DNA from 2 places in the Paenibacillus sp. FSL F4-0122 genome. Region 2 is predicted to be linked to the other one. Evidence: riboswitches for the same ligand, from Rfam matches in the RefSeq annotation. Region 2 holds a riboswitch; the other holds the start of a gene.
The links. A riboswitch is a leader RNA that binds a small molecule or an ion and turns the genes downstream of it on or off. The one in region 2 is predicted to bind S-adenosylmethionine.

Region 1: another riboswitch for S-adenosylmethionine. It lies ahead of MHH49_RS14825 (methionine ABC transporter ATP-binding protein); the one in region 2 lies ahead of metA (homoserine O-acetyltransferase MetA).

Annotation. Positions count from the first base shown of each region.
Region 1 covers NZ_JBBODI010000001.1:3,427,073-3,434,963, reverse strand. The annotation lists gene MHH49_RS14835 (MetQ/NlpA family ABC transporter substrate-binding protein) at 1-509, opposite strand, end outside; gene MHH49_RS14830 (methionine ABC transporter permease) at 567-1,196, opposite strand; gene MHH49_RS14825 (methionine ABC transporter ATP-binding protein) at 1,226-2,242, opposite strand; SAM riboswitch class I at 2,345-2,480, opposite strand; gene MHH49_RS14820 (Cthe_2314 family HEPN domain-containing protein) at 2,583-3,317, opposite strand; gene MHH49_RS14815 (COX15/CtaA family protein) at 3,473-4,456, opposite strand; gene MHH49_RS14810 (thioredoxin family protein) at 4,559-4,903, opposite strand; gene MHH49_RS14805 (putative polysaccharide biosynthesis protein) at 4,982-6,610, opposite strand; gene MHH49_RS14800 (DUF456 domain-containing protein) at 6,637-7,122, opposite strand; gene MHH49_RS14795 (Cof-type HAD-IIB family hydrolase) at 7,181-7,891, opposite strand, start outside.
Region 2 covers NZ_JBBODI010000001.1:380,650-388,540, reverse strand. The annotation lists gene MHH49_RS01610 (hypothetical protein) at 1-2,367, shown strand, start outside; gene MHH49_RS01605 (ROK family protein) at 2,537-3,418, shown strand; gene MHH49_RS01600 (HRDC domain-containing protein) at 3,629-4,645, shown strand; gene corA (magnesium/cobalt transporter CorA) at 4,732-5,667, opposite strand; SAM riboswitch class I at 6,065-6,194, shown strand; gene metA (homoserine O-acetyltransferase MetA) at 6,310-7,230, shown strand; gene MHH49_RS01585 (PLP-dependent transferase) at 7,267-7,891, shown strand, end outside.

The DNA of each region.
Region 1 (7,891 bases), 3.0 Mb from region 2:
TTTGCAAGTAGGATTAGTGCACGGCCACCATTAGTAGCATCGTTCGGAATGGCAACTTTTGCACCATCAGCCAACTCATCGATCGATTTGATTTTTTTGGAATAAGCTCCAAAAGGCTCAACGTGAACGGATGCAACGGAGACCAGATCTGTTTTATTATTTTTGTTTTGGTCATCCAGATACGGTTGGTGTTGGAAAAAGTTAGCGTCTAACTCCTTCTCATCAAGCTGCACGTTAGGTTGAATATAGTCAGTAAATTCTTTAATTTCAAGGGTAATTCCATCTTTTTCAAGCAATGGAGCAATAGCCTTCAAAATTTCAGCATGAGGCACAGGTGAGGCACCAATAACCAGTTTCACAGGATCTTTAGTAGGTTCACTTGTTGCTTCTGCATTTGGTGCTGTTGTAGCAGCCGAGCTCCCAGCATTATTAGATGCATTGTTGTTACCGCAAGCCGCAAGCACCGCAACCAGTGTCAGGCTAAAAAATGTAAGTAGTACTTTTTTCATTGTAAATCCCCCTCTAATCTATATTTTGTATTGAATAAGGATATATATGGATGTACCTTATTTCCGTGTGTAATGTTTTACGAGTCGGTCACCGGCCATTTGTAGCAATTGCACCAGTACGACAATAAATAATATAGAAACAATCATAATCTCCGTCTCATAGCGGTGGTAGCCGTAACGAATCGCCAAGTCACCTAATCCGCCGCCCCCAACCATACCAGCCATTGCTGTATAGGAGACCAGTGTAACCAGTGTGATCGTAACTCCAGCTAGCAGACCTGGACGAGCTTCTGGCAAAAGAACACGCATAACGATTTGGTTCGTCGATGCTCCCATACCTTGTGCGGCTTCGATGACTCCGCGGTCTACCTCTCTTAACGACGTCTCTACCAAGCGGGCAAAAAACGGAGCTGCACCAATCACCAGAGGTGGAATCGTACCGAGTACACCAATGGAGGTTCCAACAACGGCTTTGCTGAAAGGAATTAGAGCCACCATCAAAATGATAAAGGGTACGGAACGTAGGATATTTACAAGTAATGATAAGACCGAGTAAGTTACTCTGATTACTATACTATTCGATTTCCCCCATAAATACAATAGAATTCCGAGTGGTAAACCAAGAATAATTGTGAACAATCCGGAAAAAAATATCATTTTTATAGTAGCAACCGTAGCATCCATCATTTCTTGCCAATTTAGATCTGCAAAATTCATTACGAAATCACCTCCACATCAAGGCCTTGAGCAATTAGTCTGGAGATCGTTACAGCAATCGCCTCAGCTGGCCCTTCGAACCGCACAATCATCTGTCCATAAGGCACATCTTTAATCGTTGAGATGGTACCATGTAAGATTGCAAAGCTTACACCCGTATCACGCACGACATCGGATAGTGCCGAGCCGTAAGTTTTTTCTCCGAAAAAAGTAATTTTGACAGCTTGAGAGTTATCCCCGGCAGCAGCATCAAGCGCCACTCGAAGAGGCCCTTCATTCTGTGTCTCACTGCGGATGAAATCGCGTGTAACCTCATGCTGCGGCTTGAGAAATACCTCTGTAACTTTGCCTTGCTCAACAATCCCACCACCATGAATGACCGCGACACGGTCGCAGATGCTCTGGATTACATGCATTTCATGTGTGATCAGCACAATGGTCAAATGGAATCTTTTATTAATATCGAGCAGCAGCTTAAGAATGGAGTCCGTTGTCTGGGGATCAAGCGCAGAAGTGGCCTCGTCACACAGCAGTACATCAGGGTCACTGGCTAGTGCCCGGGCGATGCCGACCCGCTGCTTTTGTCCTCCAGATAACTGAGAAGGATACTTATCTGTATGTTCTTCAAGCCCAACTAGAGCGAGCAGATCTTTCACTTTTGTATCAATAGCTGTTCTAGATGTACCTGCAAGTCGCAGTGGAAAGGCAATATTATCATACACAGTCGCCGAAGAAAGCAAATTGAAATGTTGAAAAATCATCCCAATCTTGCGCCGCTGTTCCTGTAATTGACCTTGGTTAAGGCTAGTTAGTTCAACACCGTCTACCCAGACCTCACCTTCTGTCGGACGTTCCAACAGATTAATGCAACGGATCAATGTACTTTTCCCCGCTCCAGAGTGGCCGATGACTCCGAATATTTCACCTTTCTCGATGGACAGATTCAATCCAGAAAGCGCTGTTGCCGCATTACTCCCTTTTCCATAAACCTTTGTTATCCCTTTTAGATTAATCAACTCTCGTCGCCCCCCCTTTATATTTCACTTATTCTATACAAAAAAACCTCCAACGATCGATGCAGATCGCAAGAGGCTCTGTGGGTTTATTAAGACAATGCCTTCTCATCTGCCAACGACCGCAACCTGCGCCATTGTAGGAATTAGCACCATGACATTTGTACAACGCTTCCCGCGCTGGATACAAATCGGTTGCCGGGCTTCATCGGGCCTATCCCTCCGCCGCTCTCGATAAGATAAAGTTATGAAATTATATTTTTTCTGAAATCGTACATACTTTAATGCAAGCATAAGTATAGTGAGTTTATCGATCTTTGTCAAAAGGAAATATATTGAACGATTACGATTTTATGCTCTTTGCCCTGCTTATTTCCTTACGCAGCTGTTCATTGCTGTAGCTGAATGCCGCGATTAATGTCTTACAGTTCATTTCGAGCGATTGTTTTAAATCCTCAAGATGGCTATCCAGATCCTCGAGCTGAATTTTATCATGCAGACCTTGATGCCGCTGCCACAGATCATCCTGCATTTCAGAATTCATATAATGAATTTCAGCATTTCTGCGCTTGCGTAAATTCTCCAATGGATCGCGGTAGGAGTTCTTGATCTGTTCCAGTTGATCCGCTAATGCAGGATGCACATTCAATAATTGAAGCTGACGCAGCACTGTAAAGTAAGAAAAGTGCGTTTTTAATTTGGATGTTTTGAGATCATAAAAATGATTCAGTACCGTCCCAAGCTTGTCCAGAAGAGAGAAAACCCGGATAAAGCCATCTTTATAAAAATAAACATAACGTGCATAATCGCCCTGTTCCACCGGTGTCATATCATCCATATAACCCGCAATCACTAATTTCCGGTAAAAAGCGGCCGCGAACCAACTTTGCTCCAGTTCATCCAGAGAGGAAATCAGCCCACGTGTCCAAATCTCCAGCTTGCGGTATTCATGGTCATTATCCTCATGGGCACTCATTTCCTTGCGCAGCAATGCTGCAAAAGTGGCCATATTCTCCATCGCATCAGCCAACACACCACTGTTCTTTCGAGGCGGCTCTCCAAGTAATACCCGCAGCATATCCCAGTCCTCCTAAAGTTTTGTTCAGCGTCTGCTTCCATGGACTGCTTCGTACAAAACTCGCGACGTAAGCATCGGCCAATCAGCTCCACGATATACCGATTTCCACTTTATTATTCCGCGGGTGAAGCGCCTCTATCCACGGAGGGAATTTTCTACCAAGGCGGTGGAATCATTGGGTTCGTTACATTTTTTCCAGACACGACACTACCCGCACGATTTAGCTGCCAGACTCTTACACTCATATAACATAAGACACCAAACAAACTGGCAATCAGCAAAATATGAGCCAAAGCGGCAAATATGTACAATCTTTCATTATCTAGGGTGTAAACCACAGCCGCCCCACTAAACACCTGCATCAAGCATAACAGCACTGCAGCTACACCTAGCGCTCTAAGCTCTGGATAATCCTTATGTTTCCAAAATGCTAAATGCCCAAGCAGCGCAGTAAGCATGAATAAGAGCAAAGCCGCAATCCGATGCGTAAAAACAACACCTACACCTCCGGAAAGCTCCGGAACCCATTCTCCATTACAAAGCGGCCAACCCGAACACCCGCCCTGTGAATCCGTATGACTTACAAAGGCTCCAATATACACGACAATATAAGAATAGATGGCAGTAAAACAAGTTAAATTGCGAAAAGCCTTACTTACGGGCTTCTTTTGAGCTTCCAACGTATGATCATATTCGCGCGATTCATGCCATCTCTTGGTTCCAAGAGCCAACATCATAGCGCTCGAAAAGGCGATCAAAGAAAAACCCATATGCAGCGCCATTACAGCAGCAGATTGAGATTTAATTACTGCAAGCGCTCCCATACCACCTTGAACGATGACGAATAATAAAGTCATAAATGCATAGCCCAGCAAATCGCGCCGAGTACGGGCATAACGCCAAAAAGCAAACATCGAGGCAAGTGAGAATAACCCTGCCAAACCGCTAAACAAGCGATGGGTGTATTCAATCATCGAGCCTATAGTATAAGCCGGAATTAATTTCCCATGACAGAGCGGCCATTCATTTCCGCATTCCAAGCCCGATCCAGTCTTCGTCACTACCGCTCCTCCGAGTACAGCGAGGAACATGATAAGGCAAGTAAGATAACTAAGCCATTTCAACTGATTTGTCGTCAAAAATATCACCCGCAGTTTTTAGTAATGAAGAAGCAGCCAGACTTATATTTCAAAAAACCACCGCTTTTGCACAAACAGGCGAAAGCGGTGGTTCCTTAGGAATTACTTTTGAAGGCTTTGATGCACTTGGACCGCTTTATCAAGGAAATTTTCAATCTCTTCACGGGATTTGCGCAATTTATTAACGAATCTAACCAATTCCCGTCCATCCGAATATGCGACGAAGCTTGGAATACCCATAATATTTTGTTCTTGGCTAACATCGCCCACGGCATCAACATCTACCTCAACCAGTGTAAGGCGGTCTGCATAAGCCTGCTCTACCTCTGGGATAAAAGGATCGATAAATTTGCAATCCGAGCACCAGTCAGCCTTGAAGATGGCCACTGTTAATCGAGGTGATTGAATGGCTACCTGAAATTCAGCAGGAGAACTAATTTTGTCCATGATTTACTCAGTCCCTTCTTCAATATCTGTCTATTTTCTACTCTTTAAGTGAAGCAAAATGCAGGGTAGAAGTCAAACCTATTCTCTCATACGAACACGTGCAGGCTGTAACTTCATCAGCGGATTCAATAATTTTTGCAGCGCCCGCGGATAACTGGAGATTTCCTGTTTAGTCAGCACGCCCAGCACAATAAGCAGTACTAGATAAATAACAACAACTGCGGCTCCCACAACAAGACAAGTGATCAGAAACGCCAAACGTGCCGGCATCAGATCCGTTAACAAAATCCCAGCCTCATTCAAGCCATAACCAATCCCGCCGGACACAAGTACCGCAATCGCGAAACCGCCCCAACGTTTGCCCATAATTTCAAAAGGCACAATCGATTTCAGCATGCGTAAGTTAAGCAAAGTAATGACCACGAAACAAAGTGCTGTTGCACCGATGATTCCGTAGATGCCAAATACCTTACTAAGTAATAAGCTTGCCACTAATTTTACAATAATACCCGCTAACACATAATACATGGAAATTCGCGATTTGCCCATACCTAACAAAATAGAGTTCGTTGTCATCATCGTAATCTGAAAGATCGTTCCTAAAGTAAGCATGGCTACGATACCACTGCCATCTAAACTGGCGAACAATAATCCATTTACAGAATAAGCAGCTGCTACAAGCGCCAATACAATCGGCATCCCTGTCAAAATAGAAATCCGCAGAGCAAGCGTTATCTGCTTTTTCAAATGCCCCTCATCACGGCGGGCATAGGCAGCCGAAATGATCGGAATCAATGAAGTTCCAAGTGCGATAGCTAGAACAGGTGGAATGCCCGCTACACTCTGAGCACGATTGGATAAAATACCTAGCGCTGAAGTGGCACTCTCCCTACCTATCTGATCAATCAATAATCGTACCGTAAGAGAAGTGTCAATTACATTCACAACCGGAATCGTAAGGGAAGATAGCACAATGGGAATAGACAGTGTAAAAATATCCTTGTAGATACCCCAAATCGGTAATTTTTGAGCAGTATCATAATTCAATCCTAATTGCTTGTCCTCACGGCGAAGTTTGACTGCAAAATAAATCATTACGCCAAACGCCGCGATACTACCGATCACGCTACCAAAGGATGCTCCCGCAGCAATTGTAGTGTTGCTATAACCTTGATGTAATAAAATATAAGCCAGCAAAATAGCGGTCAGTACGCGAGCGAATTGCTCCACGATCTGAGAAATCCCACCTGCCATCATATTGTTGCGGCCTTGAAAATATCCACGCATCATCGCTATTGCCGGAAAAAGAAGCAGGGCAGGCGCAATAGCTTTTATCGCCATCGCCGATTCAGGGACATCAGCAATATGAGTTGCATAAAATGGAGCCCCTATGTACAGCAAGACAGTCATAAACACCCCTGCTGCCACTGAAAACAGCAGTGCAGCATGATACACTTGTCTCGCCTCTTCAGGACGATTCAAGGCGTATCGTTCAGAGACCATTTTGCTGAGTGTACTTGGAATCCCAGCGGTGGCTACGGTTAGAAGCATTAAATAGATATTGTTAGAAACTCCGAACGATGCTCTCCCCACACCGTCAAAGATATGGTCCAGCGGCACACGCTGGACAAGCCCGAGTACCCTTGCCACCAAAGCTGCAGCAGCAAGGATAAGCGTGCCTTTAACAAAAGACTCTTTCTTGGACAAACTCTTTCCCCTTCTTCACTGTTAAATTAAAACCGGGCGACCCATATAAAAAAGAGGACGACCATAATTACCTGCAACACGATTTTGACCAAGGTGCTGCTAAATAAGCCGAGTATGGAGCCAACACTTACCTTAGCAGCTTTAGAAGGTGAAGATCCCACCATCAATTCTCCAATAAAAGCCCCTAGAAATGGTCCAATGATAAGACCAAAAGCCGGGATAACAAAAGGTCCCAAGATCAGCCCGATCGTGCTCCCGATAATCGATGAACGTGAGCCGCCAAATTTTTTGACACCCCACGCTCCTACAACATAATCAGCAACAAAAAGAACTACAACAATCAGTGTTTGAATAATCCAGAACCAAACCCCAAAGGGCTCAAAAGAAAAGAACCAGCCGTATACAAAAAAGGCAAGATAGATCGCTAACGCACCCGGCAGTATGGGATATACAGCCCCTGCCAATCCTACAGCAAACAAAACAATGATAAGAATCCAACCCAGGATCGTCAATTCCTTAACCTCCTACTAGCATAATGCTCCATGGATTCACTTCGCAGTACTGCTTTTATTATTTGCTGCCTACAGAGGCTGCAGCTTCGGTAAAGATATACTTTTGGATGACCTCGGCAATCCCGTCTTGATTATTGGTCGCCACCACAACATCAGCCTCTTGTTTAACCGTCTTTTGCGCGTTGCCCATGGCAACCCCAAGTCCAGCCTGCTGGATCGCCGCCAGATCGTTAAGGCTGTCGCCCACAGCTACAACTTGCGACATTTCTATTCCCAGCAGCTTGCAGACTTCCTTTATTCCTGCTGCCTTATTCACGCCTAGAGGATTAATCTCCAGATTGTGCGGAGAAGAGTTCGTAATCTCCAGTCCACCCATATCTTGAAGACGAAGCAACAGCTTATGGCGAAGCTCATCATCTTCAGTGTGATAACCGAACTTAAGCCATTCTCTACCCGTTACATCCCCATCCCAGTTATCCTGTTTGAGAACTTCGTCCAGAGAATAAGCCCAGAACCAGATGTCATCTGCTTTTGCAAGATCATACATTTCTTGTACCAGCTTGGGATCCATTAGCGATCTCCGGTATATTTCATGTGGCGCTCTCCACACCTCACTGCCGTTCACAGTGATCATCGGTGTCTCTAAACCTAGCTGCTCTGCATAGGGTAAGGCACTTACAAATGCCCGGCCTGTCGACAGACAGACATGAACGCCTGCGTTGACCGCCTTTTGAATCCATTCCACCGTTGTGGGTGTAATTATCTGTTC
Region 2 (7,891 bases):
TGGTATGCTGGATGGAGCGGGATTCAAATTCAGAATTTTAATATGATTAAGGAACCTTGGAAGGACTCTGGCGTAAAATCAAGCTACAAAATTAGAAAAAATGATTTTGATGCATTTGTAGGTCGGGATATTGAGTATCTAGCAAATTCCGGCGGGACTTTTGAGCAGGCGATTCTTACTGGACTAAACCTGAGCTATGCCGGTAAGAAATATGAACGGTTCATCTATAACAATCAAGACAAGGAGTATAAAGACAGGGTTGTATACACTCAGAATACTACACCGTCTAAGGGAGGGCGATGGATAGATTATGTTCACGTCTTGCAACCGCCTACCTATCTGTCTTGGGGATCAGGCAGGATTTACATCCAAGGTTCCAACGGAAATATTACTTACTTAGGCATTCCTATCGCACCGTTTATTTTGCAGGTAAATGATTTATCCCCTCATTTCGAAACTTTGCCAACCGGCGCGGTAGCTGGACAAGAGGTAACCGTTGGAATCAGACTCAGATCCAGCTTCGCCACGCAGAAAACAACAGATTACGCTTGGAAGATCACGAGTAACGGAAAGGAAATCCCTGTAAGATACCATGGTCATGCGTCAACGTTAGCAGGTGAAATTATGCTTGCGGCTAATACGGCTGACAATATTCTTTTCGCGACATTTACAATGCCTGATGAGGACGTATACATCCAGTTTAATCTGAACAGGTTGAAGTCACCTAATGAAGTCTTTTACGGAAATAATGAGATTTACGGATGGATTAAGAAGGTCAACTCGATGCCAACAACTAAAGGCTCCTTCGATCTGGATTATAATGTGTTATCGAAAAAAGTGAAATTCGGGTTAGCCGATGGTGCTGCTATAAAGGCTGTTCTACAACCGCAATATTCTGATTTTACTTGGAGTGGGAATGCTACAGGCGCTTTGGAAGTAATCAATAATTCGGATACTATCTATCGTTATTTCCGTGTGGAGAATAATCCGCTGGTTAACGATGCCGCCAGTACTATAGTTAGGCAACCTGACATCATAGCTAGTCTACAGCGTCCTGATTTTGGTGATGATCCTGTTAACGGTAAGTGGTACATTAATCCGGCTCCGTATACACCTAATCAAAAGTCAGGTAATATCAGTTTCCAGGGTACTGTGAGCAGAAATTTCACTCGTAATTATCAGGTGTGCAGCACAACTAAGAACGGGCAAGGTAAAGATGTTGAATCTTGTCAAACGTATACGGAGAGCGGCAGCACTTCAGCTCCGTTTACACCAGGTGAGGATGTCAAAACCATTCGGACCTATATTTATAACGGGGCCAAACAAATAGCACCTAAGCTGTACAAGAATTCAATAGACAAGAATAAAGCGGATTCTTTGATTCGAAAGCTCCTCTGGACAAGTGAGCCTTACAATTATAATGTAATCCGCTGGATGGCTCATGAAGATGAGAATAAGAACTTACAGGATTGGACGAAAGTAAAGGGGCAATTCGAACGAATCTTCACACAACAGGCAAGCGGAGACATCGGTTGGAAGGTAGAGAATAGCATGGCTCAAGCTTATAAGAAAGCCAGAGCTACCGCTAAAAAAATGCTTAACGACAAATCTAATTATGATACCGCCGTGTTTGCGACGGATAAGCAACTTCAAGGGTATGATTATCCGATTAAATCCGGATATTATTTTAATCCTGTTGGAACGTATACCTTTACACTGGAGACAGTTACGTTTAAAGATACGGATAAAGACACGAAGGACCATAAGGATCTTGTTGAGGAACTTACGAATTCTTTCCGATATGAAACTGATCTTATGTATATCAATAATGATAAAGTTGCGGTCAATCTGCGGAATGAACCACTGAGCAAAAACGGGAATAACTTTGCAAGAAAGCCAGCAGCTTTATCCGTAGAGGATAACACCGGAGTGAATGATGCGAAATTGTTGACGGTGGAGAACAGCTTTACTAAAGATGTGGAAGAGATCCCATATTCACAAGAAAGAGAAAGTGATAATGGCACCCATGAATTCTGGAAGAATATATTAGAGGGTTACTCACAGTCTAGTACACTGGGAAGCTTCGACAATTTCAAATACCGTGAATATGTGGGCTTGAATCAGAATATGTACAAGATCACGGAAAAGTCTACGGTGACGATTACGATTAATAAGGACCATATTCCTGTCTATACTACAGCTGAAATGCCAGATGGGAAGTACTATGTTAAGGCTTGGTTGGCAGATGTGGAGCTCTCCAAGAGTACCAACGCATACAAATCACTGGGCAAGCTTGTCGGCATTAAGCCGCTGGATCAAATTGAGGTTACGGTAAAAGGCTCTATGTTTGATGACTTAAATAATTAAACAATAATAAAACTCCCTTCATGCAAAATTGCATGAAGGGAGTTTTATTATTGTGATAGCGCTTCATCCAACGTATAATAAGGGCTGTTGATTGTTTTATTTTATATTGTTTTTTTATTTTCACACTGGATGGCGGATTATTGCTTATTGGAGAAGGGAGATAGTTGCTATGAAGTTATTGGGAGCGATTGAAGCAGGCGGAACGAAGTTTGTATGCGGGATTGGTTATGAGGACGGTACCATTCTGGACCGAGTTAGCTTTCCGACAACAACACCGGAAGAAACGATGGGACTCGTAATCGACTATTTTAATGGGAAGAATGTAGAAGCTTTTGGTATTGGATCGTTTGGACCGATTGATCCCGTGCTGGACAGCCCTACTTATGGTTACATAACAACGACACCAAAACCTCACTGGGGACAATATAATCTGGTAGGTACAATGGCTGAGCAATTTAACGTGCCGATCGGTTTTGATACGGATGTGAATGGTGCAGCGCTTGCGGAAAGTAAATGGGGAGCGGCTAAAGGTCTGGACAGCTGCCTTTATATTACGGTTGGGACAGGTATTGGAGCGGGAGCAGTTGTTGGAGGTCAGATGGTGCATGGATTGTCTCATCCTGAGATGGGACATATTCTAGTTCGCAGACATCCAGAGGACACGTTTGAGGGCTACTGCCCTTATCATGGCGATTGCCTTGAAGGGTTAGCCGCAGGTCCGGGGATTGGCAAACGCTGGGGACAACCAGCAGGCGAGCTGCCTGTTGACCATCCAGCTTGGGATATGGAAGCTCATTATCTTGCACATGCACTTATGAATTACGTGCTGATTCTGTCTCCCGAAAAAATCGTAATGGGCGGTGGGGTCATGAAGCAAAGCCACTTGTTCCCGCTAATCCGTACCAAGCTGCAGGAGCTGCTTAAAGGTTATGTTCAGCATCCAGCGCTCAATACCGATATTGATAATTACGTTGTGCCACCGCAGCTTGGAGATAATGCAGGACTTGCAGGTGCGATTGGACTGGCAACCTTAGCTTTGGCAAGAAACTAGTATAAAAAGATATTGACTGTTAGGAAATATATGGTATTGTAGGATCTAACAGTATAGCATTTAATGAGGGAGCACCTCTTTCACGTTTATCGTGAGAGTGGTGCTTTTTTGCGTTTTCCGAGTCTGACAGTGTGGGATTCACACCAGCGAAGAGTAGTTCAGACCCGGTAGGTATAGTGCTTGCTGAAGACTAGAAAGGCAGGGATGAATATGCAAATTGTATTTATGAATCGCTTATCCAGAATATCTGGGGTGGATCAAGAGGTGTTCGCTCAGCTATGGATTGGAGAGGAAGAAGGAGTGTGGAGCCTGGGCTGGCGTGATTTTTCAGACGGTGAGGAGACGCAGGAGCATTTGTGGTATGCGGGTGGTTCTTGGAATGAAATGCTCTGTGTTTACAGGCATGAGCTGGCGGTGAAGATGGGGGATGGCTATCGGCCGTTGATTGATGGCGTATTTCATGAAGAAGACGGCCTTACTGGGCGTAATCAGGAGCAGCTAAGGCTGCAATATTACAGTGAATATAATGGGAACGAAGCTATTTATGAGGAGTTATGTGCTTGGCGCCGCAGCCGAGCTTCTAGTGAACGGAAAGCCCCTTACATTCTTGCCAGCAATCGTTTGTTACGTTTGATAAGCACTTTCTTGCCGCATACACCAGAGGAGCTGCTGCAGATCCCTGGTGTAGGGGAAGGAAAGGTAGCCCAATATGGCACGGATTGGTTGGCTATAACCTCTACGGCTGCAAGGGAACATTCCTTTCCTTTGAATTGGGTTCACCAAGAAATTGAGGAGGACTCTTTTGTATCCTGGCTCTATAAACAGAAAGAGGTCAAATATAAGAAACAGCTAGAAAGACTGCGATTACGGCGAATTCTGCTGCAAGGGATCGAGAATGGGTTAGGGTTAGAACAGCTTAAGGTGAACAGTGGAGTGAACCGTCGCGAACTGATTGAAGCGGTAGAGGAGCTGGAAAGAGAAGGTTATTGCGTGGAGAAACTGATCGAGGTAGAACTGGAAAATATGCCGCAGAATGAACAGGAAGCGATATGGAATGCCTATCTAGAGGCAGGAGATCTTTTTCTAAAGCCAGTGCTGCATATGGTGTATGGGGAGGATTTTTCAGCAGCAGAAGGGCTGGACAGCTATTATGAACGTCTGCGGCTGATCCGCATTCGTTTCCGGCGGGAGCAAGCTCCTAAAGTGGGCGTGGCGACCAGTTTCTAGTAGCTTTTCCTCATATCAAAAAGACGAAGGCTTCCTTACACCATAGGGTTAAAGGGCCTTCGTCTTGCCTATTCGTCCGTTTATTTTCATAGCCATTCTTTCTTGCGGAATACATACAGCATCCCACAGCCTAACGTCAACATTAGACCTATAACGGCAAAATAGCCGTATTTCGTATGCAACTCAGGCATATGATCAAAGTTCATCCCATAGATTCCGGTAATTACGGTCAAAGGCATGAATATCGTTGTAATCGCGGTAAATACTCTCATAATTTCATTGGCGCGGTTGGCGATACTGGATTGGTAGGCCTCACGTAAGTTGCCCATGAGATCGCGGTACGTCTCAAAGGTTTCGGATATTTTAACTGCATTTTCATAAATGTCGCTAAAATACTTCTGCAGCTGATCATCAATCAGACGGAGGTCTTTTTTGTTCAGGGTATTGATAACCTCTTTCTGTGGTCCCAGCATCTTCTTTAACCATAAGATCTCACTTCGCAGACCGATAATCTCACTCAGATGAGATTTCTTGGTATGCATTAAAATATCCTCTTCAAGCTTCTCAATCCGGGCTTCAATTCGGTCACCTACGGAGAAATAATTATCTACGACAAGGTCGATAAGCAGGTAAAGGAATTGGTCGGGTTCGCTAACCTCTTGCTCCCATAACATGGGCTTCAGGATGCGCAGCTCGTGGATCTTTTGTTTCGTTACAGTAATAATATAATGTCTGCCCAAGAATATATTGAGTGCCCGCAGGAAAATTTCCTCATCATCAAAGCGGATGCTGTTTACAACAATAAAGTAATGACTTTCGTATATTTCGATCTTTGGACGTTGATCCTCTTCACTAAGGCAATCCTCAACAGCGAGATCATGCAGGTTGAACAGGGGCTGAAGCAGCTCCAAATCCTCCACATCTGCATCAATCCAATAGAACCCTTCTGTTGGGGGTGTCAATGTTTCATCAATTTCATCAATAGGTGTAAAAACCCCTGCATTCACCAGCCGGATTTTCATCTGATTCCACTCCTTCTATCCCCGGGTCTTCACCAGGGACTGCTAATTAAGCACAGAGAAAAAAATCAGCTTGGCCGGCGTTACAATCAATACAAGAGGCCGAATGACGATTCGAGGGCATGAAGAAGAACTGCTCCCGCCGCCGGCAAGCTGATGATTATCCTGTGTGGTTGCTCATTTTGTACACTTAATTGCGAGCTCGGGTCGCCTTCCATTCTTCTTCTCACCTCTTCTTTTCGTTCAGGTATGAAATACTTGTCTAGTATAACAACGGAGTATGCCTCTTTCAAGCAAATTTATTGTTACTTTAAGGCTACTTCAGCATTGTATGGACTTGACGAAAAGGAGGTTCATGATTTAAAGTAAATTTTAAAGAAATTTAATTGAATACAGCTAAATCTTATCAAGAGCAGGTGGAGGGACTAGCCCTATGAAACCCGGCAACCGGCGTGTGAACGCACGGTGCTAATTCTTGCGGAACTTTGCTGACGACTAAACCCCGTCCAAAAGTTTCTGGCAGATGAGAGAGGCGCATATGACTGTAGATATGACCTTTCTCGTTTTCCGAGAAAGGTCTTTTTATTGTTCAGAAAGCCGCGATGTGACAACATAACCTAAATACAGTTAAGGAGTGGAAAGACAATGCCAATTAAAATTCCCGACAGTTTACCAGCAAAAGAAGTACTATCCGGAGAAAATATTTTTGTGATGGATGAAAGTTTGGCTTTCCATCAGGATATCCGTCCACTAAGGATTGCTATTCTGAATCTCATGCCGACTAAAGAAACGACGGAGACTCAATTGCTGCGTTTAATAGGAAATTCACCGCTGCAAGTTGATGTTACCTTGCTGCATCCACGCTCACATACTTCTAAGAATACTTCTGCTGAGCATTTGAGAAGCTTTTACAAAACTTTTGACGAGATCAGCCACCGCCGTTTGGATGGCCTTATTGTTACAGGAGCACCCGTAGAGCAAATGGAGTTTGAGGAAGTATCCTATTGGGAAGAGCTAAAAGAGATTTTTGAATGGAGCAAGGATAATGTGACCTCGACCATGCATATCTGTTGGGCGGCACAGGCAGGGTTGTATCATCATTTTGGTGTTCGTAAAGTGGCATTGCCTGAAAAATGTTTTGGTGTATTCTCCCATACGATTAATCAAAATAACATTAAATTGCTGCGCGGTTTTGACGAGGTATTCCATGTACCGCATTCCCGTCATACCGATGTCTCCCGCGAAGATATTGAGAGCAATCCAGATCTGCAGATTCTGGCAGAATCCGAAGAAGCTGGTATGTATCTAGTAGCTACGACCGACGGCAAACAAATATTTGTGACCGGACATTCCGAGTACGATCCTCTATCCCTGAAATGGGAATATGATCGTGATTTGGAGAGGGGCATGGAGATGGCCTTGCCGAAACACTATTTCCCTAAAGATGATCCAGAACGGACACCTCCTGCAGTGTGGCGTGCACATGCCAACTTATTATTCTCTAATTGGCTCAATTACTATGTATATCAAGAGACACCTTACGATATCGACCCGATTGTTTATTAAGATCAGCGCTACATTATAATTTAGGAGGCATTTATCATGGACGACAAACTTAGGATTGAAAGCAGACTGGCACAAATAGGTTCACAAGAAGATCCGGCTACCGGAGCCATTAATTTTCCTATCTATAATGCTACGGCATTCCGTCACCCGAAGCTTGGGCAGAGCACAGGTTTCGATTATAGCCGTACCAAAAGTCCGACCCGTTCCGTACTGGAGAATGCGGCTGCGGAATTGGAGTCTGGTGATGCAGGTTTTGCCTGTAGCTCTGGGATGGCGGCTATTCAAACCATATTTACCCTGTTTGGGCAAGGCGATCACTTGATCGTTTCGCTGGATCTTTACGGCGGGACCTATCGTTTGTTGGAACGAATTATGTCCAAGTTTGGAATCACTGCTTCCTATGTAGATACGAATGATTTGGATGCGCTTGGGGCTTCCCGTCTTCCAAATACAAAGGCGATATTTATTGAAACGCCAACGAATCCTTTGATGATGGTTACGGATATTGCAGCCGTTGCTACTTGGGCTCGTCATCATGGGCTGCTCACAATTGTAGACAATACACTGCTGACTCCATTTTTCCAGCGTCCTCTGGAATTAGGTGCGGATATTGTAGTCCATAGTGCTACCAAATATTTGGGCGGACACAATGATGTACTTG